3 regions of the Azoarcus sp. Soil_N_20 genome follow, and region 2 is predicted to be linked to each of the others. Evidence: predicted binding sites of a transcription regulator. Region 2 holds the regulator's gene; each other region holds the start of a gene.

Region 1 (7,893 bases), on a different contig from region 2:
ACGATCCACGCGAGCCGCCGCTCGTTCGGCCCGGGCTGGAGGGCGGCGCAGAGATTGTGCCGCTGCCGGCCGGCGCGGCACCGGCTTCCGCATCCGTTCATCCCCTCAAGAACCTCAGCGCCTGAAGGAGACTGCCATGACCCGTACCGAAGTGACCGCCCTGATCCTTGAGTCCAAGCTCAAGCACAAGCTCAGTTGGGCGCAGATGGCCGAGATCGTCGGCCTGAGCAAGGAGTGGACCACGGCCGCGCTGCTCGGCCAGATGAGCCTGAACGAAACCCAGGCGAAGGCGGTGGGCGCGGCACTCGAACTGCCCGAGGATGCGATCCTGCAGTTGCAGGTCGTGCCCTACAAGGGCTCCTTGCCCACCGCGGTGCCGACCGATCCGCTGATCTATCGCTTCTACGAACTCATCAACGTGTATGGCACCACGTTCAAGGAGCTGATCCACGAGGAGTTCGGCGACGGCATCATGAGTGCGATCGACTTCAGGATGGATCTTCAGCGCGAACCGCATCCGGCGGGCGATCGCGTCAGCATCACCATGAGCGGCAAGTTCCTGCCCTACAAGACCTATTGAAGACGTGCGCCCGGAGGCAGCAGCGGCGTGTTGCTCCGGCCCGACCGTGTCCGGGCCCGACAAGCACATCTTTGCTGGTCAGCGCCACGCTTCATGACCTATCCTCCCGACTCGCCGTTTCTTTGATCGCAGCGCCGAAGGCTGCGAAGACGGTAAGCACCGAGTGGCCGGATGCGGCGGCGTGTTCCGCGGCAACCGGCTTGGCGGGCAAGGGGATGGAGGGTCGGGTTTGTCGGGAAAACAGTTTGAACAGAGGGCGCGGCAGACGCGCCTATTCGAGATGCCGAGTCCGTTTCCGGACGAGCCGGGCACCTTGAAGTTGCTCGAACCCGAGTTCAGCGATGGGGACCTGCTGCGCGAGCAACTGGTGGCGGCCGAGTATGGAAAGCCCTTCGTGCTCGAGCACGATGGCGTGCGCTCGCTCTATTTCGGCAGCCTGCGCTTCCAGCAAAGTGCAATGCGGGTCGAGGCCCCGCATGCACTCGATGTCGCCTACACCCAGGGCATGATGGCCTTCATGCTGTTCAATCCGCGCCCCCGATCTCTGACCCTGCTCGGCCTTGGCGGTGGATCGCTGGCGAAGTTCTGCTATCGGCATCTGCCGGCAAGCACGATCACGGCGGTCGAGATCGACCCGGAGGTAATTGCATTTCGCGAGGCGTTCTGTCTGCCGCCGGATGACGCACGCTTTCGCATCGAGTGCGCGGATGCGGTCGAGCATGTCGCCAACTGCGCGGAGCGCGCTGACGTGGTGCTGGTCGATGTGTTCGACGAGCATGGTGTGGCGGCGGCGCTGGCCGACTCGTCGTTCTATACCGATGCGTTTCGCATGTTGTCGGGCAACGGCATCCTGGTGATGAACATCGCCGGCGACAAGCGCGCCTACGCGCGTCACGTGGATCTCGTCGGCGCCGCATTCGAGGATCGGGTCATCGCCATGTCGGTGCGTGAAGATGGCAATTATCTGCTGTTTGCGTTTCGCAACCCCGAATTCTCACCGCGCTGGAAATGGATGAAATCGATTGCGCGCGAGTTGCAGGGGCGTACCGGCCTGGACTTCCCGCGCTTTGCGCAGCAGCTCGAGCGCGGTCAGGCGCTGCGGCTGGTGCAGCGCATGAGCGCCTGAGGTCTCCGTTTCATGTCCGCGTTCACCCGGGAAGTGGCGTGCCTTCTTCCACCGCTTTCCGATGCGGGTGCGCCTTTTGTTCGGCATCGCGCAGCAGGGCATGGGCGATCGCATGATAGAGGGGTACAGGTGCGACCGATCGGGAAACACCGTGCGCGACTACCGCGGTGGCCATCAGGGGTAGCAGCATCTGGTGATTGGCGGTCATCTCCATCACGATGACCAGCGAGGTGATTGGTGCCTGGGTCATTGCTGCCAGGAAGGCGACCATGCCGAGCACCAGAATCGCCTCGTGTTGTTCTTCGGGAAGAAAGAGGGCGAGGTCGGCGCCCAGGCCGGCGCCGACCGCGAGCGCCGGTGCAAAGATGCCGCCCGGGATGCGCGCCACGAATGCCAGCCAGATCACGAGCAGTTTCGCGACCATGAAATAGGCCGGTAGGGCAGCTGATCCCTCCAGCGCCGCTTTCGATTCCGCATAGCCGGTGCCGTAGGTCATCCCGCCGGTCAACAGGCCGATGAGGGCAGTGGCGAGACCACAGTACGCGGCAAAGGTGACCGGCCGTGTCTGCGCAAACTCGCCGACCCGCCCGGGAAGCCCACGCGAGGACGCGATCAACACCCGTGAGAACCCGCCGCCGAGCAAGCCGCCGAGGATTCCGCACAAGACGATCGGCCATACGCCGCCGGGCCAGCTGATCACCGCCGGGGTACGTCCGAAATAGGTGTAGTTGCCAAGTACCGCGAGCGACATAAGACCCGCGAAGATCACTGCGATCAAGGTCGTGCTGTTGGCGCGGAAGGCCCGGTGGCGACACATCTCCTCGATTGCGAACATGATGCCGCCCAGCGGCGTATTGAACGCGGCAGCAATTCCCGCACCGCTCCCGGCCACGATGAGGTCGCGGCTCGATGCGATGCGGCCGTGGCGGCGCCCGGCGAGCATGTGCATGGCCGACGCGCCAACCTGCACCGACGGCCCCTCGCGGCCGATCGATGCTCCCGAGAGCAAGCCGCCCAGGGTCAGGAACACCTTGGCGATCGCGAGGCGGAAGGACACGAACTGGCGGCGCAGGAGCGCATCGTCGGTCAACGACGCTGCAATTGCCTGGGGAATGCCGCTGCCTTCGGTGCCGGGAAAGAAGCGCCGCGACAGCCAGGCCATTGCCGCGAACCCGGCCGGGGCCACCATCAGCGTCAGCCAGGGACTTGCCCTCATCAGCGACTGATGGAACGCGATCGAGACTTCCGCGCCGATGGCAAACCCGATTGCGATCAATCCTGCCAGCAGGGCTGCACCGACCAGCAGCAGGCGTTTGTGCCAGCGCGCAATCGAAAGCCACGGCAGCGCATAACGGCGACCGCCGCGGGCGATGTGTCGGAGGGTGCGATGAGGAATGTTGGAGGGCTGGTCCGGGTCGGGATCGGTAGAAGGCATGGGCAAGCAGGCGTCGGGGCGGGTCGGGTGGTGAGGCGGGTTTGCAGCCGGGAATTTTCTCAGTGGCGGAATGCGTTCATGTCGTGTTCGTGCAAACCTTGATTTTCAGGGCTCGAAAGGTGAATGTGCGCGGCTTTCGTACGATATGGTTACGATACGCGAGAGCAGTCGTATCAGCGAATTTTTTGACAAGTATTGTTTGAGAAAATATAGTCGGAGCCCATGCAGATGCCCCAGTCACAAAGCGACACAAAAAACGCAGCAGAGAAAAATGCCAAGGTAACGCCATTGTCGGTGTTGCAGCGCTTCAGGGTGCTGATCCGGACCGCACAGCGGCACTCGCAGTGGATCGAACGCCAGAGCGGGGTGACCGGCGCGCAGCTGTGGGCGTTGCAGGAATTGAGCGAGGCACCGGGTCTGCGTGTCGGCGAACTGGCCAATCGGATGGCGCTGCACCAGTCCACGGCGTCCAACATGATCGATCGCCTCGAGACCGGCGGCTCGATCCGCAAGGAGCGCACCAGTGCCGACCAGCGGGTGGTCCGACTGTACCTGACCGAAGCGGGCGCGGCGCTGCTGGCCCGGGCGCCGTCTCCTGCGCGTGGCGTGCTGCCCGAGGCTTTGCGTCTGCTCGAACAGGACGATCTTGCCAAATTGCAGACTGAACTCGACCGCCTGCTCAAACAGATCAAGCATCTCGATGAAGGCTTCGGCATGCAGCCGCTTCCCTTCACCGAGTAATCCATACCCGGGCCGGCGGGTCTTCCGGCCAACCGTTTCGCACTTGTGCGGACAGCAGCTTGAGGGCGACCCACGTGGTCGCCCTTTTTTTCATGGATCGCACTCTGGCTGGTCGTTATCCGCATGGCATCAGGCTTGTCTTTTTGATCGACATCAAGGATTGCTCGCATAGCCGGGACGGTCGGTAGCGACTGCGGTAGAGTTTGTCTCTTGTTGCCTGCCGTGGCGGGCATCCATTCTCGGGACATGCGGATCATGGCAGTTGAGCTCTACAACGACGGCAAGCATATCTGTCTGGCCTTTTACGACCTCGTCAATGAAGAGGCGGATCACGCCGTGCAGTGCAACCAGTTCCTGATCGTCGACGGTGATCATGGCGCACTGGTCGATCCCGGTGGGAACATGACCTACAACGGTTTGCTGATGGGAATGCAGCGCTATTTTCCGTCACGCAATCTCGACTACATTCTGGCCTCGCATGCCGATCCGGATATCATCGCGTCGCTCAATAAATGGATGGTGACGACAAACTGCAGGATATTGATCTCCAAGCTGTGGGCGCGCTTCCTGCCGCATTTCACGACAGGCCGTGACTATTCCGACCGCATTATCGGCATTCCGGACGAAGGCATGATCGTGCCGCTGGGCGCATGCAAACTCAAGGCCGTACCGGCGCATTTCATGCATTCGGAGGGCAATTTCCAGTTCTACGACCCGGTATCCCGAATCCTGTTCACCGGTGACATGGGGGCGTCCCTGATCGATCACGACGTGGCAATGAAGCCGGTCAAGAATTTCGACGATCACATTCCCTTCATGATCGGCTTTCACCGCCGCTACATGATCTCGAACAAGATCTGCCGCTTCTGGGTGAACATGGTGCGCGAACTGGATGTCGAAATGATCGTGCCGCAGCATGGGGCGCGCTTCGAAGGCAAGGCGATGGTCAATCGCTTCCTGGACTGGATCGAGAACCTGCAGTGCGGTGTCGACATCATGACCCAGGACAATTACCGCGCGCCCTGATCTGCACCCGCAAGACAGCCGCGTATTGCTGCCGGCGTGCTGCCGACAATCGTAGCGCGGGTCGGTGGTGTCAATGCTTTTTGGACAGTGACTGCATCGCGCGGGTGAGTCCGTCCAGTGTCATCGGGAACATTCGCCCGCCCATCAACTGACGTATCAGCTCGATCGACTGGCGGTAGGTCCACAGACGCTCCGGCTCCGGGTTGAGCCAGGTTGCCGCGGGATAGGCCTCGAGCAGACGGCGAAGCCAGGCCGCGCCGGGCTCGGCGTTCATATGTTCGATCGAGCCATGCTGATGAAGAATCTCGTACGGGCTCATGGTGGCATCGCCAACGAACACGAGCTTGTAGTCGGGACCGTAGCGGTGAATGACATCGACCAGCGGGATGCGCTCGGCGTGTCGGCGGGTGCCGTCGCGCCACACGGATTCGTAGACGCAGTTGTGAAAGTAAAAGTACTCCAGGTGCTTGAACTCGGTGCGGCTGGCGGAAAACAGCTCCTCACAGACTCTTACGTGGTCGTCCATCGAACCGCCGACATCGAGAAACAGCAACACTTTCACCGCATTGTGGCGCTCGGGCCGCATCATCAGGTCCAGCCACCCGGCGTTGCGTGCCGTGGCTGCTATTGTTCCTTCCAGATCGAGCTCCTCGGCCGCCCCTTCACGGGCAAAACGGCGCAGGCGACGCAGCGCAACCTTGATGTTGCGGGTGCCGAGTTCAACCGAGTCATCCAGATTGCGGAACTCGCGCCGATCCCAGACTTTCACCGCGGTGCGGTTTCCCGCCGACTCTCCGCCGACCCGGATTCCCTCCGGATGGGTGCCGTTGTTGCCGAAGGGCGAACTGCCACCGGTACCTATCCATCTTGATCCGCCCTGATGGCGGCCCTTCTGCTCCTCGAGGCGTTTGCGAAATTCATCCATCAGTTTGTCCCAGCCCAGCTTTTCCAGGCGGGCCTGCTCCTCGGGCGTGAGGTGCTTCTTCATCGCCGCCCGCAACCAATCCTCCGGCAAGTCGAGGTCGAGCCCGGGCAGGGCAGTGACCCCGTTGAAGTACGCGCCGAACGCGCCGTCGAAGCGGTCATACAGCGCCTCGTCCTTGATCAGGCAGGTTCTCGACCACAGGTAGAAATCATCCAGGGAGTGGCCGCAGACGCCGGCGCGCAGGCCTTCGAGCAGACTGAGAAACTCGCGGGTGGATACGGGGAGCTTGCTTGCCTTCAGATGGAGAAAAAAATCTATCAGCATATCTTCTTGGCCTTGAGCATTACGAAACCCTCAGCGGTTCTGACGCGCCATGTGAATCAGGCGTTCGAACAGATGAAGATCCTGTTCGTTCTTGAGCAGCGCGCCGGCGAGCGGCGGAACGATGGCCTTGTTGTCCTTCGAGCGCAGCGCCTCAGGAGGAATGTCCTCGGCCAGCAGCAGCTTGAGCCAGTCGATAAGCTCGGAAGTCGAAGGCTTCTTTTTCAGCCCGGGGATATCGCGCAGGCCGAAAAAGACTTCCATCGCCTCGGTCAGCAGAGCCTTCCGGATGCCCGGGAAATGGACATCGACAATGCGCTGCATGGTATCGCGGTCGGGAAAGCGGATGTAATGGAAGAAGCACCGGCGCAGGAAGGCGTCAGGCAGTTCCTTTTCGTTGTTGGAGGTGATGAACACGATCGGGCGATGGACCGCGCGTACTGTTTCCCGGGTTTCGTAGACGTGGAACTCCATGCGATCGAGTTCGCGCAACAAGTCGTTGGGAAACTCGATATCGGCCTTGTCCACTTCGTCGATCAGAACGACGGTCGGTGATTCGGCCGCAAACGCCTGCCACAGCACGCCCCTGACGATGTAGTTGCCGATGTCCTTGACCTTGTCGTCGCCAAGCTGGGAATCACGCAGGCGCGACACTGCATCGTATTCATAGAGGCCCTGCTGCGCCTTCGTGGTCGACTTGATGTGCCACTGCAGCAGCGGCAACCCGAGTGCTGCGGCCACTTCTTCGGCCAGCATCGTCTTGCCGGTGCCCGGTTCGCCCTTGATCAGCAGCGGACGCTGCAGGCGGATGGCTGCATTTACGGCGAGCATCAGGTCCGGGGTGGCAATATACTGCGCACTGCCTTCGAATCGGGGTTGTGACATCGGGGAATCCTCTGATTAATTTTTTCCGATTATAGGGCTAGGGTTGCCGGAAAACGGCGAAAGTGGTCAGGGGGTTGCATCGCCCCTGCGTTTTTCAATCGGGCAGCACGTTTCCCATCGACTGCCCCGAGACATAGCAGTCCTTCACAGAGGAGACACCATGCAGGGACGACATCTGCTTCTGGCCACCGTCATGGCGGCATCAGGTTTTTCGGTGCAGGCTACCGGCGGTGATGCCGAGGTGGCAAAAGGCAAGATATCCGCGTGTATCGGCTGCCATGGTATTCCGGGCTATCGGACCAGCTTTCCCGACGTGTACTCGGTGCCCAAGCTTGGCGGGCAGCACCCCGAGTACATCGTTCGCGCCCTGCAGGCCTACAAGGCCGGCGAACGTACCCATCCAAGCATGCAGGGGATAGCGGCGTCGCTATCCGACCAGGATATGGCCGACCTGGCCGCCTACTACGGAGGTGTGCGATGAGGGCGGGTGTACGGTACATGGTTGTCCTCACCCTGGCCGCGGTGGCCTTTGCAAGCGGCCTCGCGCAAGCCGGCGATAAAGATCGGGGCAAGGAAAAAGCGGCGGTGTGTGCCGCTTGTCATGGGTCGGACGGCAATAGTCCGACGCCGGAGTTTCCACGTATCGGCGGCCAGCACGAGGATTACCTGCTGCGGGCCCTGCTCGACTACAAGAACGGGCAGCGCAAGAATCCGATCATGGCGGCGCAGGTCGAAAATCTCTCGAAACAGGATCTTGCCGATCTGGCTGCGTGGTTTGCAAGCCAGCCCGGGTTGTTCCTCAAGCGCTGACGCAACAGGAGGTCAGGACAGCCCGGCGCGTCGCCGTACGCAGG
Region 2 (7,893 bases):
TCGAGAACTTCCTGGTCGCGACCAGCCAGCTGGCACAAACGACCTTGCGCGCGGTGCTCGGCAAACACGAACTCGACGAGATGTTGGCCGAGCGCGAGCGGCTCAACCTTGATGTACAGCAGATTCTCGATGCGCAGACCGACTCATGGGGCATCAAGGTGACCAACGTCGAGATCAAGCATATCGATCTGAACGAGAGCATGGTGCGCGCGATCGCCCGTCAGGCCGAGGCAGAACGCGAGCGCCGCGCCAAAGTGATTCATGCGGAAGGCGAAAAACAGGCGGCGCAGGCGCTGATGGAAGCAGCTGCAATGTTGTCGCGCGAACCGGCGGCCATGCAATTGCGCTATCTGCAGACCCTTACCCAAGTGGCCGGTGACAAGAGTTCGACCCTGGTCTTTCCGGTGCCGGTGGACCTGATCGGCAGTTTCCTCGGCCGGGGCAAGGAGGCGGTGCCGAAGGATGCGGCCTGAGTGGCCGCGTTGCACAAGGCGCAAGCGCGGGCTTGACTCTGGTCAAGGTGGCCGCGGGCGCGTCTGTTGGAAACTTCGAATGCGAGCTTGGTTCAGCCGTTGTAGCGTGCCAGGGCGCGGGGGTCATGCAGTTCGATACGTTTTCCATGCACGCTGATCAGTCCGTTGTCGGCGAGGTCGTGGAAGATTCGAGACAGGGTTTCAGGGGTCAGGTTGAGGCGTGAGGCGATGACCTGCTTGCTGGTCGGCAGCGAAATTTCTGCGGGTTTTCCGTCGTCGCTACCGGTTTGCTGCAGCAGATAGCCGATCACGCGTTGAGTGCTCGAACGCAGCGAGTAGGTCTCGACGTCGCGCACCATGTTGTGCAGCCTGATGGCCATCCCGGCGAGAAGCTTGCGGGCAAACCCGGGATCCTGATCGACCAGTTCCGACACCACGTTCTGGCCGATGTGCAGCAGTGCCATGTCGCTCAGGGCCTCGGCGAACACCGGGTAGGGGCGGTCCATGAACATCACCGCTTCACCGAAACTCTGTTGCGGGCCGACGATCTCGACAACCTTTTCGTTTCCCTGGGCGGACGAAAATGCGAGCTTCAACTGACCGGATACCACGAAGTAGAAGCCATGAGCCATATCGCCACGCTGGAACAGCAGCTCGCCCTTGGTGAGATGGCGCTCTCGCGTAAAGCGGGCGACGCGCTCGAGTTCCGGGTCGGACAGTTCGCCAAACAGTGGAATCTGGCGTAGCAGGGCGGTGAGATCGGAAGGGGGATGAGTCATTGCATGCTCCGTCAGTCAAGGCTGAATTCTAACCTCGGCTGGGTCCCGCGCGCAGGCCGTGGCTGCGTCGGGTTTCTGGCCGAAAGGCTTCATTCCTGGAGATATGGCGTGTATCAGACGCTCAAGTACATACATGTGAGTTGCGCGATACTGAGCGTTGGTGGATTCGCGTTGCGCGGATGGTGGATGCTCGGTGACCATCGCCTGCTCGCGCATCGTCTCACCCGAACCTTGCCCCATGTCGTCGACACCGCACTGCTCGGCAGTGCCATCACGATGGCAGTGATGATCGGCCAGTATCCGTTCCAGGCCGACTGGATTACCGCCAAGGTCATCGGCCTGGTGGCGTATGTGGTGCTCGGTACGATCGCCCTCAAGCGTGGACGCACACGGCGGATTCGGGCCATTGCCTATGGTGCGGCACTACTGGTTTTCGGCTGGATCGTGTCGGTCGCGCTGAGCAAGAACCCGGCCGGCTGGCTCGCACAGGTCGTTTGATGTCCTGCGGCAGGATTCGTTCTGTCGAATGCCGCTCAGCGCGCACCCTGCTGGTGCTGGATCAGCTTTTTGAGCCCCGCGTTGTTGAGGATGCGGATGTGCTTCTGCTGAACGGCAACGAGGCCCTCTTCCTGGAAGCGGGAAAAAGCACGCGACACGGTCTCGAGTTTCAGCCCCAGGTAGGAGCCGATCTCCTCGCGCGTCATCCGCAAGTGAAACTCCGCCGCAGAAAAGCCCCGCGCAGTGAAGCGTTGCGACATGTTGAGCAGGAAGGCAGCCAGACGTTCCTCCGCACGCATCGAGCCAAGCAGCATCATCACGCCATGGTCGCGCACGATCTCGCGACTCATGACCTTGTGGAACTGGTGCTGCAGACCCTCTACGACACGCGAGAGTTCTTCGAGTTTGGCGTACGGAATCACGCAGACTTCGCTGTCCTCGAGCGCCACGGCGTTGCAGGAGTGGAGTTCGGTGCTGATACCGTCGAGGCCGAGGATCTCGCCGGTCATCTGAAAACCGGTGACCTGTTCGCGACCGTCCTCGAGCAAGACGTCGGTCTTGAATGAACCGGCGCGGATCGCATAGATGGCTTCGAACAATTCCCCCGCTCGGTACAAGGGCTGCTGGCGTTTGATCTTGCGCCGGGCCCCGACGAGTTCGTCGAGCCGGTCGAGCTCGGTATCGGACATGCCGAAAGGCAGGCACAATTCGAGGAGGTTGCATTGGGAGCACGCGGTCTTGAGTGCTGCCGTGGTGATCGGCACCGTTGCCTTCATTTGCACAGTAAACTTGCTCCGTGTCTGGATCGGGTATATTCCCGCCGTTGATCCAAGTCAACCACAAAATGCCGGCTTTCTGCCATTGTTAAGTACACCTTGACGCAGCGCGACCATGACCAGCCAGACAGAACTTCTATTCGATCCCCAGCTGATTCGTCGTTTCGACATCAACGGGCCCCGTTATACCTCTTATCCCACGGCAGATCGTTTCGTCGAGGCATTCGACGCTCGCGCGCTGACCGACTGGCTTGGCAAACGCGCCGTCGGTGGGGTGAGTCGACCGTTGTCATTATACTTCCACATCCCGTTCTGTAACACGATCTGCTACTACTGTGCCTGCAACAAGATCATCACCAAGGATCATGGGCGCTCGGCCAAGTATTTGAATTACCTGGCGAAAGAGATCGAGATGCAGGTGGCTGCGCTGGGCGGAACGAGGCAGGTCACGCAGTTGCACCTCGGTGGCGGCACCCCGACCTTCCTGTCGCACGGCGAGATGCACCAGTTGATGGAGTCGGTGCGCAAGCACTTCAACCTCGTGCCCAACGGCGAGTACTCGATCGAGGTCGATCCGCGCAAGGTCGATTTCGATACGGTCGAGATGCTCGCCGATCTCGGCTTCAACCGCATGAGCGTCGGCGTGCAGGATTTCGCCGAGGACGTCCAGATTGCCACCAACCGGGTCCAGAGCGTCGAGGAAACCAAGCTGGTGATGGATGCCGCGCGCGCCACCGGCTTCAAGTCGATCAGCATGGACCTGATCTACGGCCTGCCCAAGCAGAACGTGATCAGCTTCAACCGCACCCTCGAGCAGGTGCTCGAACTGTCCCCGGATCGCATCTCGCTGTACAGCTATGCGCACCTGCCCGGGCTGTTCAAGCCGCAGCGCCGGATTGCCCAGAGCGATCTGCCGTCGGCCGATTCCAAGCTGCAGATCCTGCAACTGGCGATCCGGCGGCTTACCGAATCGGGTTACGTCTATATCGGCATGGACCACTTCGCCAAGCCCGACGACGAGCTCACCGTTGCCCAGCGTCAGGGGCGCCTGCATCGCAACTTCCAGGGCTATTCCACCCAGGCGGAATGCGATCTGCTCGCCTTCGGTGTGTCTGCCATCGGCAAGATCGGTCCGGTCTACTCGCAGAACGTGAAGACCCTCGACGAGTACTACGATGCACTCGACCGTGACCAGCTGCCCGTGTTGCGCGGGATCGAACTCACCGCCGACGACCTCCTGCGCCGTGCCATCATCCAGGCGCTGATGTGCCATTTCGAGCTGTCGATCGAATCGATCGAAATCGCCCACCTGATCAACTTCCGCGAGTACTTTGCCGAGGAGCTGGCCGACCTCAAGGAGATGGAGGCTGCAGGGCTGGTCAAGCTGGATGGGGACTGGCTCAGTGTCGAGCCTGCAGGGCGTCTGCTCGTACGCGGTATCGCGATGGTGTTCGACCGCTACCTGCGTGCGGATCGCGAGCGCGCCCGGTATTCCCGGGTCATCTGACGGTGAGGGCGAGGGGAGCGGCGTAGAATGCGCACTCCGCGTCCCCTGCCCAGTTCTGAGAATCTATGCCCGAAACCGGTTATCTGGCCGTCTTCCTGATCGGCCTGCTCGGCGGCACCCACTGCGTGTCCATGTGCGGCGGTATTGTCGGCGCCCTGACCGTGCAGGTGCAGACGCCGACAGACCGCGGTCGGCAGTGGCCGATCCATCTGGCCTACAATCTCGGCCGGATCGGCACCTATACCGCAATCGGTGCCCTGCTTGGCGCAATCGGTTCGGTCGGCATGCTCTACGATGGCGTGCTGCCGGTGCAGATCACGCTCTACGTGCTCGCCAATCTGATGCTGATTGCGCTCGGGCTCTATCTCACCGGTTTCACCCGGCTGCTCGCCCCGGTGGAGCGGCTAGGGCATCAGCTGTGGCGCCGCATCCAGCCCCTTACCCGACGCTTTCTGCCCGCTCGTTCGGTCAAGCAGGCCTTGCCACTCGGCCTGTTGTGGGGGTTCCTGCCCTGTGGTCTGGTGTATTCGATCCTTGCGACGGCATTGGTTACCGGATCGGCCCCCCGCGGAGCGGGCCTGATGCTGGCCTTCGGGCTCGGCACCTTGCCCAATCTGATGCTCGCCGGGATGCTGTTCAAACGCTTCCGTGACCTCACCCGCAACAGCAAGGTCCGGTTTGCGTCGGGTTTGCTGGTGCTCGGTTTCGGAGTGTTCGGGCTGTTCCATGCGCCCACCCTCGGCGGCCAGTTGTGGAGCGGGGTGGTGTGCACGATCTGATCCCGGCGCGTCAGGGGGCGGCCGCTACTGCTCGCTCGACAGTGCGCGCAAGATGGGGCAGGGCGCCGTTGCATCAGTGTGCTGGCAGCAGTTTACGAGCTCGGCGAGGGCTGCCCGCATATCGGCCAGTTGCCGGATCCGGTCGTCGATCAGTTTGATTTTTGCCTGGGCCAGGGCCCGTGCGCGTTCGCGGTCGGTGTCCTCGTTGAGTGCCAGCAGGCCATCGATCTCGTCGAGCGAGAAGCCCAACTGCTGGGCGCGGCGGATCGCGCGCAGGCGGGCGAGTGCAGGCGTCCCGTATACGCGATAGCTTCCGCGCAACTGCTGTGGCTCGGCAAGCAGGCCGCGGCGCTGGTAGTAGCGGATCGTTTCGACGCCGACCTCGGCCGCTCGGGCCAACGCACCGATGGTCAGTTCCTTGCTGATTTGTTGGTCCATGTGTTGACTCCGTACTCAGGTACGGAGTTTAGACTGCACCTCATGTCAAAATACTGCAAGGCAGAAACACGATGCCAGAAAATCCATCCCGTCTGACGGCGCCCTCAGCCGGCCATGCGTCCGCGGCTACACTCGAGCTTTCCATCGGCGGCATGACTTGCGCAGCCTGTTCCACCCGGCTGGAGAAGGTGCTCAACCGTCTGCCCGGGGTCGAGGCCAGTGTCAACCTCGCCACCGAGCGCGCAACCCTGCATTACGCCTCGGGTGCGCTGACGGTTGGCGCTGCGGTGGCTGCGGTCGAGCGCGCCGGCTTTAGTGCGACCGAGGCGGCAAACGTGGTTCGCGAGGAAGTTCGCGCCCGTCAGCAGCGGGAATGGAAGGGCGAGTTCCGGCACTTCTGGATTGCCGCACTGTTGACCCTGCCGCTTGCCGCCCAGATGCCGGCGATGTTCGGCCTGTGGCCGGGCGGCGAGATGCAGCACGACCTCGTGCCGCGCTGGATGCAAATGCTGCTGGCCACCCCGGTGCAGTTCTGGATCGGCGCGCGTTTCTATCGCGGTGCATGGGCTGCGCTGCGGGGTGGCGGTGCAAACATGGATGTGCTGGTCGTGCTCGGCACGTCGATGGCGTATTTCTACAGTCTCGTGGTCACCCTGGCGGACCGCCACGACCTGCATGTGTATTTCGAAGCGTCGGCGATGATCATCACCCTGATTCTGCTCGGCAAACTGCTCGAAGCGCGCGCCAAGGCCCGTACCACCGCCGCGCTCGATGCCTTGCTGCGGCTGCAGCCGAAGATGGCACGGGTTGAACGCGACGGGGTCCTGGTCGAGGTGCCGGTGGAGACGCTGACGCCCGGTGCAGCATTCGTGCTGCGACCGGGTGATGCAGTGCCGGTCGATGGCGTGGTCGAAGCGGGGAACTCGGCACTCAACGAGTCGATGCTCACCGGCGAGAGCCTGCCGGTGGACAAGCAAACGGGGGACAAAGTGTTTGCCGCCACGGTCAATGGCGATGCCGTGCTGCACTGCCGGGCAACCGGCGTGGGCGCCAGCACGCTGCTGGCCGGTATCATCCGCCTGGTCGAACAGGCGCAGGGCTCGAAAGCGCCCGTTCAGCGCCTTGCCGATCGCATTGCGGCGGTGTTCGTTCCGGTGGTGGTCGTGATCGCCAGCCTCACCCTGATCGGCTGGTGGCTGTGGTCGGGCGACTTTCAACTGGCGCTGATCAATGCGGTTGCCGTGCTCGTGATTGCCTGCCCCTGTGCCCTGGGACTGGCCACGCCGACTGCGATCATGGTCGGCACCGGGCAGGGCGCGCGCGCCGGTATGCTGGTAAAGAACGCAGAAGCGCTCGAACTGGCCGAACGCCTCACCGTACTGGCAGTGGACAAGACCGGCACGCTCACCGAGGGCAGCCCCGCGGTGACGGATGTGGTTCCGGCTGACGGATGGACGCGCGCAACATTGCTCGCCGCGGCCGCTGCACTCGAACAGACCAGCGCACATCCGGTGGCCGCCGCCGTGCTGGGTGCCGCCCAGGCCGACGAATTGACCATCGAGCCGGCCAGCGAGGTCAGGGCGATACCGGGCAGGGGGGTGGAGGGGCGTTTGGGAGGGCTGCGTGTGGTCCTCGGCACGACCGACTTCCTGTGGGCGCAGGGTGTGACGGTTCCCGAAGCCGTCAGTGCGCCGCTTGCGGCAGCCGGCAAGACGCTGGTGGCGGTCGCGGTGGATGGGGCCTATGCCGGCGTGATCGGGGTAGCCGATCGCGTGCGTGCCGACTCCGCGGCGGCAGTGGCTCGTCTGCAGGCCGGCGGGGTGCGGGTGGTGATGCTGACTGGGGATCACCCCACCACTGCACAGGCGATTGCGGCACAGACCGGGATTACCGACTGGCGCGCCGGGGTGCTACCGGCAGACAAGGCCGCTGTCATCGACGCGCTGCGGGCCAGCGGTGAGCGTGCCGGCATGGCTGGAGACGGCATCAACGATGCCCCGGCATTGGCTGCGGCCGACGTATCGTTTGCGATCGGGGTCGGGGCCGATGTTGCAGTGGAGGCGGCCGACATTACCTTGGTGCGCAACAGCCTGCACGGGGTGGCCGACGCCATCGACCTGTCGCGCGCGACCCTCTCCAAGATTCGCCAGAATCTGTTCTTTGCCTTTGTCTATAACGTACTCGGCATTCCGCTGGCGGCGATGGGCATGCTCAATCCGGTGGTTGCGGGTGCAGCGATGGCGATGAGTTCGGTTTCGGTGGTCAGCAATTCCCTGCTGCTTCGGCGCTGGAAGCCGGGGCGTTCAAACTAGGCAACAAACTCGAGGACTAAAACCATGATTGAAGTAACGATCAAAGTCGAAGGCATGAGCTGCGGCGGTTGCGTGCGCAACGTGACCGGCGTGCTCAAGGCCCTGCCGGGCGTCGAGGAGGCCACTGTCTCGCTCGATCAGGCTTCGGCCACGGTGCGTTTCGACCCCGCGAAGATCGAGGTGAGCGCCCTGCGCCTTGCGGTCGAAGGTGCAGGCTTCGACTCCCCGGCCTGATTTGCTCTTATAATTCGCCAACTTTTTGCCATGGGAGGGAATATGGGCTTGGATCACGTGAAGGCCGGCAAGGATGTGCCGAACGATATCAACGTCA
Region 3 (7,893 bases), on a different contig from region 2:
GTCCTGCTGCGTTACTACGACGTGCCCGAAGGCTGCATTCGGATCAACGGCCAGGACATCCGCGAACTGAGCCTGCACGACCTGCGCAAGGACATCGCCATCGTGTCGCAGGACCCGGTGATCTTCTCCGCCAACGCGCTCGAGAACATCCGCTACGGCCGCATCGAGGCGAGCGACGAGGAGGTGGTGCAGGCGGCGCGGGCGGCGGTCGCCGATGAGTTCATCGACCGCCTGCCCGACGGCTACCAGACCTTTCTCGGCGAACGCGGCACGCGCTTGTCGGGCGGCCAGCGCCAGCGCATCGCGATCGCGCGTGCCATCCTCAAGGGTGCCCGCCTGCTGCTGCTCGACGAAGCCACCAGCGCGCTCGACGCGGAGTCCGAGATCCTGGTGCAGAAGGGCCTGAGCGCGGCGATGCGGGGGCGTACCACGCTGATCATCGCCCATCGCCTGGCCACGGTGCAGAAGGCCGACCGTATCGTGGTCATGGACCATGGGCGCATTGTCGAAACCGGCACTCCGGCCGACCTGCGCCAGCAAGGCGGACTCTACGCGCGCCTGGCCGCGCTGCAGCTAGACCTTTGAATCCCCGGGGGCGTGCCGATGCGCGTTCCCCCTTATGTGTCACCTACCGGAATCGATCATGAAACCTGTCATCAGAACCTTCTTCAGAACCCTGCGCCTCGTCCTCGGCCCGGTGCTGCTGGCGCGCGAGCGCTTCACCCGGCCGCAGGGCGTGGTGCGCGCGCCGGCCTTGCAGGCGCAGGTGGACAAGCAGTGCCGCGATCTCGTGCTGTACGAGTACCGGACCTGTCCGTTCTGCATCAAGGTCCGCCACGAGATGCATCGCCTGGCGCTGCCGATCGAGGGCCGCGATGCGCAACAGGAGGGCGCCAACCGTGCGGCACTGGTGCGCGGCGGCGGGCGCGCCAAGGTGCCCTGCCTGAAGGTCACCGATCGCTCGGGCAACAGCCGGTGGATGTACGAATCCGACGAGATCGTGGCCTTTCTGCGCGCACGTTTTGCCGGCGCGTGATTCCGTGCGGGCGCTGAGCCGGCGTCGGGCGCGGCCGCGAACGGCGCCGCCCGATCTTCGACTGGAGGGTGCCCGATGAGCGGACCACAGCCCAACAACCCCCTCCACGGCCTCACCCTGGAGGCCGTCGTCAACGCGCTGGTCAGCTACTACGGCTGGGACGAACTGGGGCGGCAGATCGACATCCGCTGCTTCACCCACGACCCGAGCGTGGCCTCGAGCCTGAAGTTTCTGCGCCGCACGCCGTGGGCGCGGGAGCGGGTGGAATCGCTATATCTGTCGACGCCGGCGATCCGCCGCGCCCGGGCTAGCCCTCCGCGCTGAGGCCCTTCGCGCGCAGCCATTCGGGATTGAACAGGCGCTTGAAGTACAGTCCGCCGCGGTCGCACAGCAGGGTGACGACCGTGTGTCCGGGTCCGAGTTGGCGGGCGACCGCGACCGCGGCCGCCACATTGATCCCGCTCGAACTGCCGACGAACAGGCCTTCTTCGCGCAGCAGGCGGTAGACCATGGCGACGCAGGTCTGATCGTCGACCCGTACCGCGTCGTCGATCGGCGTGCCTTCCAGGTTCGCCGTGACCCGGGTGGTGCCGATGCCTTCGGTGATCGAGCTGCCGTCGGCCTTCAATTCGCCGGTTTTCACCCAGTTGTAGAGCGCACTGCCCTGCGGGTCGGCGAGCACGATGCGCACCCCGGGTGCGCGCTCCTTGAGAAAGCGCGCGACCCCGGCCAGCGTACCGCCGGTCCCGGTGGCACAGACGAAGGCGTCGATCCGGCCGTCGGTATCGCGCCAGATTTCCGGCCCGGTGGTCGCAAAGTGCGCCTGGCGGTTGACGATGTTGTCGAACTGATTGGCCCAGATCGCATTGGGCAGGCTGGCGGCCAGCCGCCCCGCGATCTTCTGGTAGTTGTCGGGATCGACGTAGGGCTTGGGCGGCACCGGCCGCACTTCGGCACCGAGCACGCGCAGCAGGTCCATCTTTTCCGGCGACTGGTTGTCGGGAATGACGATGATGCAGCGATAGCCGCGTGCCGCGCAGATGTGGGCCAGCCCGATGCCGGTGTTGCCGGCGGTACCCTCGACCACGGTACCGCCGGCGGCAAGCAGGCCGCGCTGTTCGGCGTCGCGGATGATGAACAGCGCGGCCCTGTCCTTCACCGACCCGCCGGGGTTGAGGAACTCGGCCTTGGCGAGGAGCTCGCAGCCGGTCTCGGCGCTCAGCTTGTCCAGACGAATGAGCGGCGTGTTGCCGATCGTGCCGATGAAGCCCGTGCGAATGTCCATCGTGGTGGCCTCCGCCTCACCCAGGCAGCAATGCCGCGGCGGCCTACTTGGGTTGCGGCACGATGCGCAGATACGGCCGCGGCGCTTGCCAGCCCTGCGGATACTTCGCCCTCGCCTCGTCGTCGGACACCGACGGCACGATGATCACGTCCTCGCCCTGCTTCCAGTTCACCGGCGTCGCCACCTTGTGGCTGGCGGTCAGCTGGATCGAGTCGAGTACGCGCAACACCTCGTCGAAGTTGCGGCCGGTGCTCATCGGATAGGTGAGCATCAGCTTGATCTTCTTGTCCGGTCCGATCACGAACACCGAGCGGATGGTCGCATTGTCCTGCGCGCTGCGGCCCTTCGCCTCGCCGCTCGCGTTGGGATGGATCATGTCGTAGAGCTTGGCGACGGTGAGTTCGGGATCGCCGATCAGCGGGTAGTCGATCTTGCAGTTCTGGGTCTCCTCGATGTCGTTCATCCAGCGCTCGTGATCGCTCACCGGGTCGATCGATAGGCCGATGATCTTGGTGTTGCGTTTGTCGAACTCCGGTTTGAGCCTGGCCATGTACCCGAGCTCGGTGGTGCATACCGGCGTGAAGTCCTTGGGATGCGAAAACAGGATGGCCCAGCCGTCGCCGATCCACTGGTGGAAATTGATCTTTCCCTGAGTCGTCTCGGCCGTGAAGTCGGGCGCCTCGTCGCCTAAGCGTAGAGTCATGGCACACCTCGAACAATGTCTCGTCGATCAAAGTTCCGAGCCGAGACGCCTCCAGAATCATCTCTCTGGAGATGCGCACCGCCCGGGGGAATACTGCGCGGCGCTGCCGCCTGCAGTGTCAGTTAGAACGGTGACCCGGGGCTTGGTTCATGGATCGAAGCAGCTGCCATCCGCATGATGCCGTCGGCGATGCATTCTTCCTATCGCCACGGCCGGCCGGAGCGGCCGCGGGGTGCACACCGCGACATAAAGAAAACAGGGGCGACCGCTTGCGCCGTCGCCCCTGTCTTGTCGTCCGGACGGACGAAGGGAGAATCCGGTCAGAACTTGTAGCCGACACCCACCATGAACACCCACGGATCGACCTCGACGTCCACCTTGACCTTGTTCACGCCGCCGAGGCGCGCGCTGGCGGTGGTGTCGATGTCGATGTACCAGAGGGCGGCGTTGAGCATCAGCCTGTCCGTGATCATAACGTCCGAGCCCAGTTGCAGCGCGACCCCCCAGGAGTCGCTCAGGCTCAGGTCGGAGAAGCCGTTTGCCTTCTGTGCGCTGGTGAGGTCTTCGTCGAAGAAGGTCGTGTAATTGACCCCGACGCCGACGTAGGGCTGCCATTTCGACGTGGGTGCCAGGGGAAAATACTGGACGGTCACGGTGGGCGGCAGCTGCTTGACGTCGGCAAACTTGCCGTCGATGCCCGCGCCGACCCCCTTGATCCCGATCCGGTGCGAGAACGGCGTGGCCGCCAGCAGCTCGATGCCGACGTGGTCGGTCAGCATGTAGCTCAGGGTCAGGCCGAGCTGGGTGTTGTCATTGACTGTGGCTTCGGTGCCAGCCAGCTTGGTGCCATTGAGCTTGATCTCGGCGCTGTCGGTCTGCGCGTTGACGCTTGCGGCGCCGGCGCGGATCACGACGTCACCTGCCTTGTGGGCGAATGCCAGCGGGCTGGCGAGGGCGAGGGCGATTGCGGATGCAAGTATGGTGGTTGCTTTCATTGCTGTTCCCTGAGCGTGTCGTTATTAAAAAGTGCGCGCTCATCCTATGTCATATCAAATGGCCGAATTTGACCGAGATCAAGGACTTGCACCGGTCGGACTTGATCAGGATCAAGTCCGGATCAATATCACCGAAGTGGTATGGCCCGGCGTTCGCCCCGAGGCAGGACCGTGCACGCGGATCCGGGCACGGTGCGCGACCGTCGTCACGCGTCGTGGACGGTGAGCGCCGCATCATCGGCGCACCCGTGCGCAACCCTGGCACGGGTCGCGTTGTCGAAGTTGCGGTCGGCGGACCTGGCGTTCGCCCCCTCGATCGGCTTTTCCGACGCGGAGGAGTGTAATGAAACGCCCTGCCTTACTGCTGTTGAGCGCCGTTCTACCGTGGCTCGCCCACGGTGGCGGATCGAACTACGGCATCACCCCGGGTGCGCTGCCGGATCCGGCCGGTACCGTGCGCGAATGGCCGGTTCCCACCCCGCGCTTCGCGCGCGACCCGGCGATCGGACCGGACGGCAGCGTGTTCGTCGCGGTGATGAACGGCAACAAGGTCGCCCGCTTCGATCCACAGACCGAAACCTTCCGCGAGTGGGACTTGCCGCCGGGCCATCGGCCGCATGGCCTGCTCGTCGATCGCAAGGGCATCGTGTGGACCACCGGCAACGGCAACGGCACCATCGGCCGGCTCGATCCGGCCACCGGCGCGGTCGTCGAGCATCGCACGCCGTCCGGCGGGGGCGGGCCGCACACCCTGGTGATCAGCGACGATCAGCGCACGATCTGGTTCACCATGCAGGCGGGCAACAAGGTCGCCAGCCTCGACACTGGCAGCGGTGCGATCACCGAGTATCCGGTGCCGGGCGGACCCTACGGGCTGGCGCTCGACAAGGATGGCAACGTCTGGATCTGCCGCATGCGCGATCACAAGCTCGGCCGGCTCGATCCGCGCAGCGGCGAACTGAGTGAGGTCGACACCGGTCAGGGTTCACTGCCGCGCCGTATCGCCAGCAGCCCCGACGGCATGTTGTGGGTCACCTATTACGGCACCGGCAAGCTGGCCAAGCTCGACCCGGCGCAGCGCCGGATCGTCGGTGTGTATCCGCTGCCGGGCGGCGATGCCGGCCCTTACGCGGTCACCGTCGATGGCGGCGGCATCGTGTGGGCCAACGAGATCGAGCTGGACACCGTGGTGCGCTTCGATCCGCGCACCGAAGCGATGCGCGTGGTCAAGCTGCCTTCGAGCAATGTCGGGATCCGCAAGATGGTGACCGACCAGCGCGGCCGGCTGTGGTATATGGGCAGCCACAACGGCCGCCTCGGCGTGGTGGAGTGAGGCGCCGCCCGCGTGCGGCGGGGCGCCGGTGCGGTCACGACACTTGCGGCAATGCAGTCGTCAGCGGAAAAAGCGGCTGAACCAGCCGGTTCCCTGCTTCTTTTCCTTTTCCGCGATGATGCCGACCATGTTGGACTTTACCGCGGCGACATAGTCGGCGTCGTCGCGCCTGATGTGGTTGATGAGCCAGGTGCTCAGCAATTTGTGAAGCTCGGCGGTGATGTCCTCGCCCTGCCGGTAGCGCTCGACGTACTCGTTGATGCGGCGGATGAAGAGTTCGTGAACCTTCTTGTGCGGCTTGCAGTACGGGTAGGCCGCTTCCTCCTGCAGACTCTCCTCGAAGGCGAAGTGCGACAGGGTGTAGTCGACCAGTTCGTCTAGCGTGCGGCCCACGGCCGGGAGGTCGCGCCGGATGTTCGCTCCCTTGAGGTCGTTGATATAGTCCACGATGCGCCGGTGTTGCTGGTCGATCACATCGATTCCGGTGTCGAGGTCAGGTGTCCATGCGATGGGCAAGGGCGTGCTCCAGGAGGTGTGCGGAGAATGCGGTGCAGTGCCCGGGACACGGAGGGTTGCCGCGCATCGATCGGGCAGCGTACCTACCGCCGGAGGATGTTCGGCAGCCCGCTGCGAATGCGGGGTGCAGGGTCAGGCGCCGATGCCGCCGGAGACCCGGGCGCGATTCTACTTTTCCGTCATGACCGCCGATTTGCGCAATGTCAACCGGCGGGCACAAACGCGCGGCGGAATGTGGGGTGTCGATCGCATTCGTAGCGCACAAGAGTTGGCCGGGGTGGTCCTGGGAGTCCCCCGGCAACGGATGCAGGAGGCGGCTGGGGCGGTCTCAGGCCGCCTTCCGCACCCCGCCACTCGCGACTGCCGGCAGGCGGTTCACCCCGCTGACGATCGCGCGGATCGAGGCGGTGACGATGTTGCCGTCGATCCCGACCCCATACACGTCGCCGCTACCGCCGTCAGCCGGCATGAGTTCGAGGAAGGCGCAGGCGCGGGCGTTGCCGCCGTCTTCGCTGGGCGCGATCGAGCGCTCCTCGAAACTGCGCACCTGGACGTCGATGCCGGCCGTGCGCAGGGCATGCACCGCGGCGTCGATCGGGCCGTTACCCTCGCCGACGAGCAGGTGGCGGGTGCCGCCGAGCTCGACCACGAGACGGATGCCCTGCGCGGCGCCGTGCTCGAACAGGTGGTGCTCGCAGTAGCGCACCGGTTCGACGGTATCGAGATAGGTGCGGCCGAACAGCGCCCAGATCGCGGCCGCGCTCATCTCGCCGCCGGTGGCGTCGGTGACCTGCTGCACCTCGCGTGAGAACTCCACCTGCAGACGGCGCGGCATCACCACGCCGTACTCGGTCTCGAGCAGGTAGGCGATGCCGCCCTTGCCCGACTGGCTGTTGACCCGGATCACCGAATCGTAGCTGCGGCCGACGTCGGCGGGGTCGATCGGGAGATAGGGTACGTTCCACGGGGCGCCTGCCTCTTGAGCGGCGAATCCCTTCTTGATGGCGTCCTGGTGGGAGCCGGAGAAGGCCGTGAACACGAGATCTCCCACGTAGGGGTGGCGTGGGTGGATGGGGAGCTGGTTGCAGTACTCGACGGTGCGCGCGACCGCGTTGATGTCGGAGAAGTCGAGCCCGGGATTGACGCCCTGGGTGTAGAGGTTGAGCGCGAGGGTGACGATATCGACGTTGCCGGTGCGCTCGCCGTTGCCGAACAGACAGCCCTCGACCCGGTCGGCGCCGGCCATGATGCCGAGCTCTGCGGCGGCCACGCCGGTGCCGCGGTCGTTGTGCGGATGCAGGCTGAGGATCACGCTGTCGCGGCGGGCGACATGGCGGTGCACCCACTCGATCTGGTCGGCATAGATGTTGGGGGTGGCAACTTCCACCGTGGCCGGGAGGTTGAGGATGACCTTGTTGTCCGGCGTCGCTCCCCATTCGGCGGTGACCGCGTCGCACACCTCGACCGCGAACTCGACCTCGGTGGCGGAGAAGGTCTCGGGGCTGTACTGGAGCACGAACTCGGTGTCTGGCTGTTCGGCGGCAAGCTCCTTGATCAGACGCACCGCCGACACCGCGAGCGCGATCACCTCGGGCTTGCTCATGCCGAACACCACTTCGCGAAAGGTCGGCGAGGTCGCGTTATAGACGTGGATGATGGCCCGGCGCGCACCGCGCACCGATTCCATGGTGCGCCGGATCAGGTCCGGGCGCGCCTGGGTGAGTACCTCGATGGTGACGCCCTGCGGCACGTGGCCGCCCTCGACGAGCTGGCGCACGAAGTCGAAATCGGTCTGCGAGGCCGACGGGAATCCGACCTCGATCTCCTTGAAACCGATCTCGCACACGGTGCGGAACATGCGCATCTTGCGCTCGACGTTCATCGGCTCGAACAGTGCCTGGTTGCCGTCGCGCAGGTCGGTGCTCATCCAGATCGGCGCCTTGGCGATGACCCGGTTCGGCCACTGGCGGTCGGCGAGGGCGATCGGGGCGAAGGGTCGGTATTTGGCGGCAGGATTGGGCGACA

Evidence for each region. Region 2 encodes FNR, which switches genes on or off when oxygen is low (the NO sensors DNR and NnrR bind a similar motif). Its sites were predicted from a motif close to TTGANCTAGNTCAA; they were not measured.
Region 1: AC3A35_RS09130 (oxygen-binding di-iron domain-containing protein) is a predicted target of FNR. The motif match lies at 4,026-4,039, and genes of this name have one in related genera.
Region 3: AC3A35_RS20090 (OmpW/AlkL family protein) is a predicted target of FNR. The motif match lies at 4,088-4,101, and genes of this name have one in related genera.

The regions. Positions count from the first base shown of each region.
Region 1 is NZ_JBDGKX010000003.1:392,833-400,725, reverse strand. It holds gene AC3A35_RS09155 (ABC transporter ATP-binding protein) at 1-125, shown strand, start outside; gene cynS (cyanase) at 137-580, shown strand; gene AC3A35_RS09145 (spermine/spermidine synthase domain-containing protein) at 894-1,706, shown strand; gene AC3A35_RS09140 (chloride channel protein) at 1,729-3,141, opposite strand; gene AC3A35_RS09135 (MarR family winged helix-turn-helix transcriptional regulator) at 3,370-3,882, shown strand; gene AC3A35_RS09130 (oxygen-binding di-iron domain-containing protein) at 4,138-4,908, shown strand; gene AC3A35_RS09125 (vWA domain-containing protein) at 4,979-6,157, opposite strand; gene AC3A35_RS09120 (AAA family ATPase) at 6,188-7,039, opposite strand; gene AC3A35_RS09115 (c-type cytochrome) at 7,200-7,520, shown strand; gene AC3A35_RS09110 (c-type cytochrome) at 7,538-7,849, shown strand; gene AC3A35_RS09105 (DUF1841 family protein) at 7,862-7,893, opposite strand, start outside.
Region 2 is NZ_JBDGKX010000018.1:30,327-38,219, forward strand. It holds gene AC3A35_RS24205 (slipin family protein) at 1-473, shown strand, start outside; gene AC3A35_RS24210 (Crp/Fnr family transcriptional regulator) at 566-1,252, opposite strand; gene AC3A35_RS24215 (SirB2 family protein) at 1,361-1,750, shown strand; gene fnr (fumarate/nitrate reduction transcriptional regulator Fnr) at 1,786-2,526, opposite strand; gene hemN (oxygen-independent coproporphyrinogen III oxidase) at 2,642-4,033, shown strand; gene AC3A35_RS24230 (sulfite exporter TauE/SafE family protein) at 4,099-4,812, shown strand; gene AC3A35_RS24235 (MerR family transcriptional regulator) at 4,837-5,250, opposite strand; gene AC3A35_RS24240 (heavy metal translocating P-type ATPase) at 5,322-7,562, shown strand; gene AC3A35_RS24245 (heavy-metal-associated domain-containing protein) at 7,587-7,796, shown strand; gene ppa (inorganic diphosphatase) at 7,839-7,893, shown strand, end outside.
Region 3 is NZ_JBDGKX010000011.1:100,479-108,371, reverse strand. It holds gene AC3A35_RS20115 (ABC transporter transmembrane domain-containing protein) at 1-585, shown strand, start outside; gene AC3A35_RS20110 (glutathione S-transferase N-terminal domain-containing protein) at 644-1,036, shown strand; gene AC3A35_RS20105 (VF530 family protein) at 1,112-1,360, shown strand; gene AC3A35_RS20100 (cysteine synthase A) at 1,344-2,321, opposite strand; gene AC3A35_RS20095 (peroxiredoxin) at 2,365-3,024, opposite strand; gene AC3A35_RS20090 (OmpW/AlkL family protein) at 3,345-4,019, opposite strand; gene AC3A35_RS20085 (Vgb family protein) at 4,363-5,352, shown strand; gene AC3A35_RS20080 (bacteriohemerythrin) at 5,413-5,868, opposite strand; gene leuA (2-isopropylmalate synthase) at 6,197-7,893, opposite strand, start outside.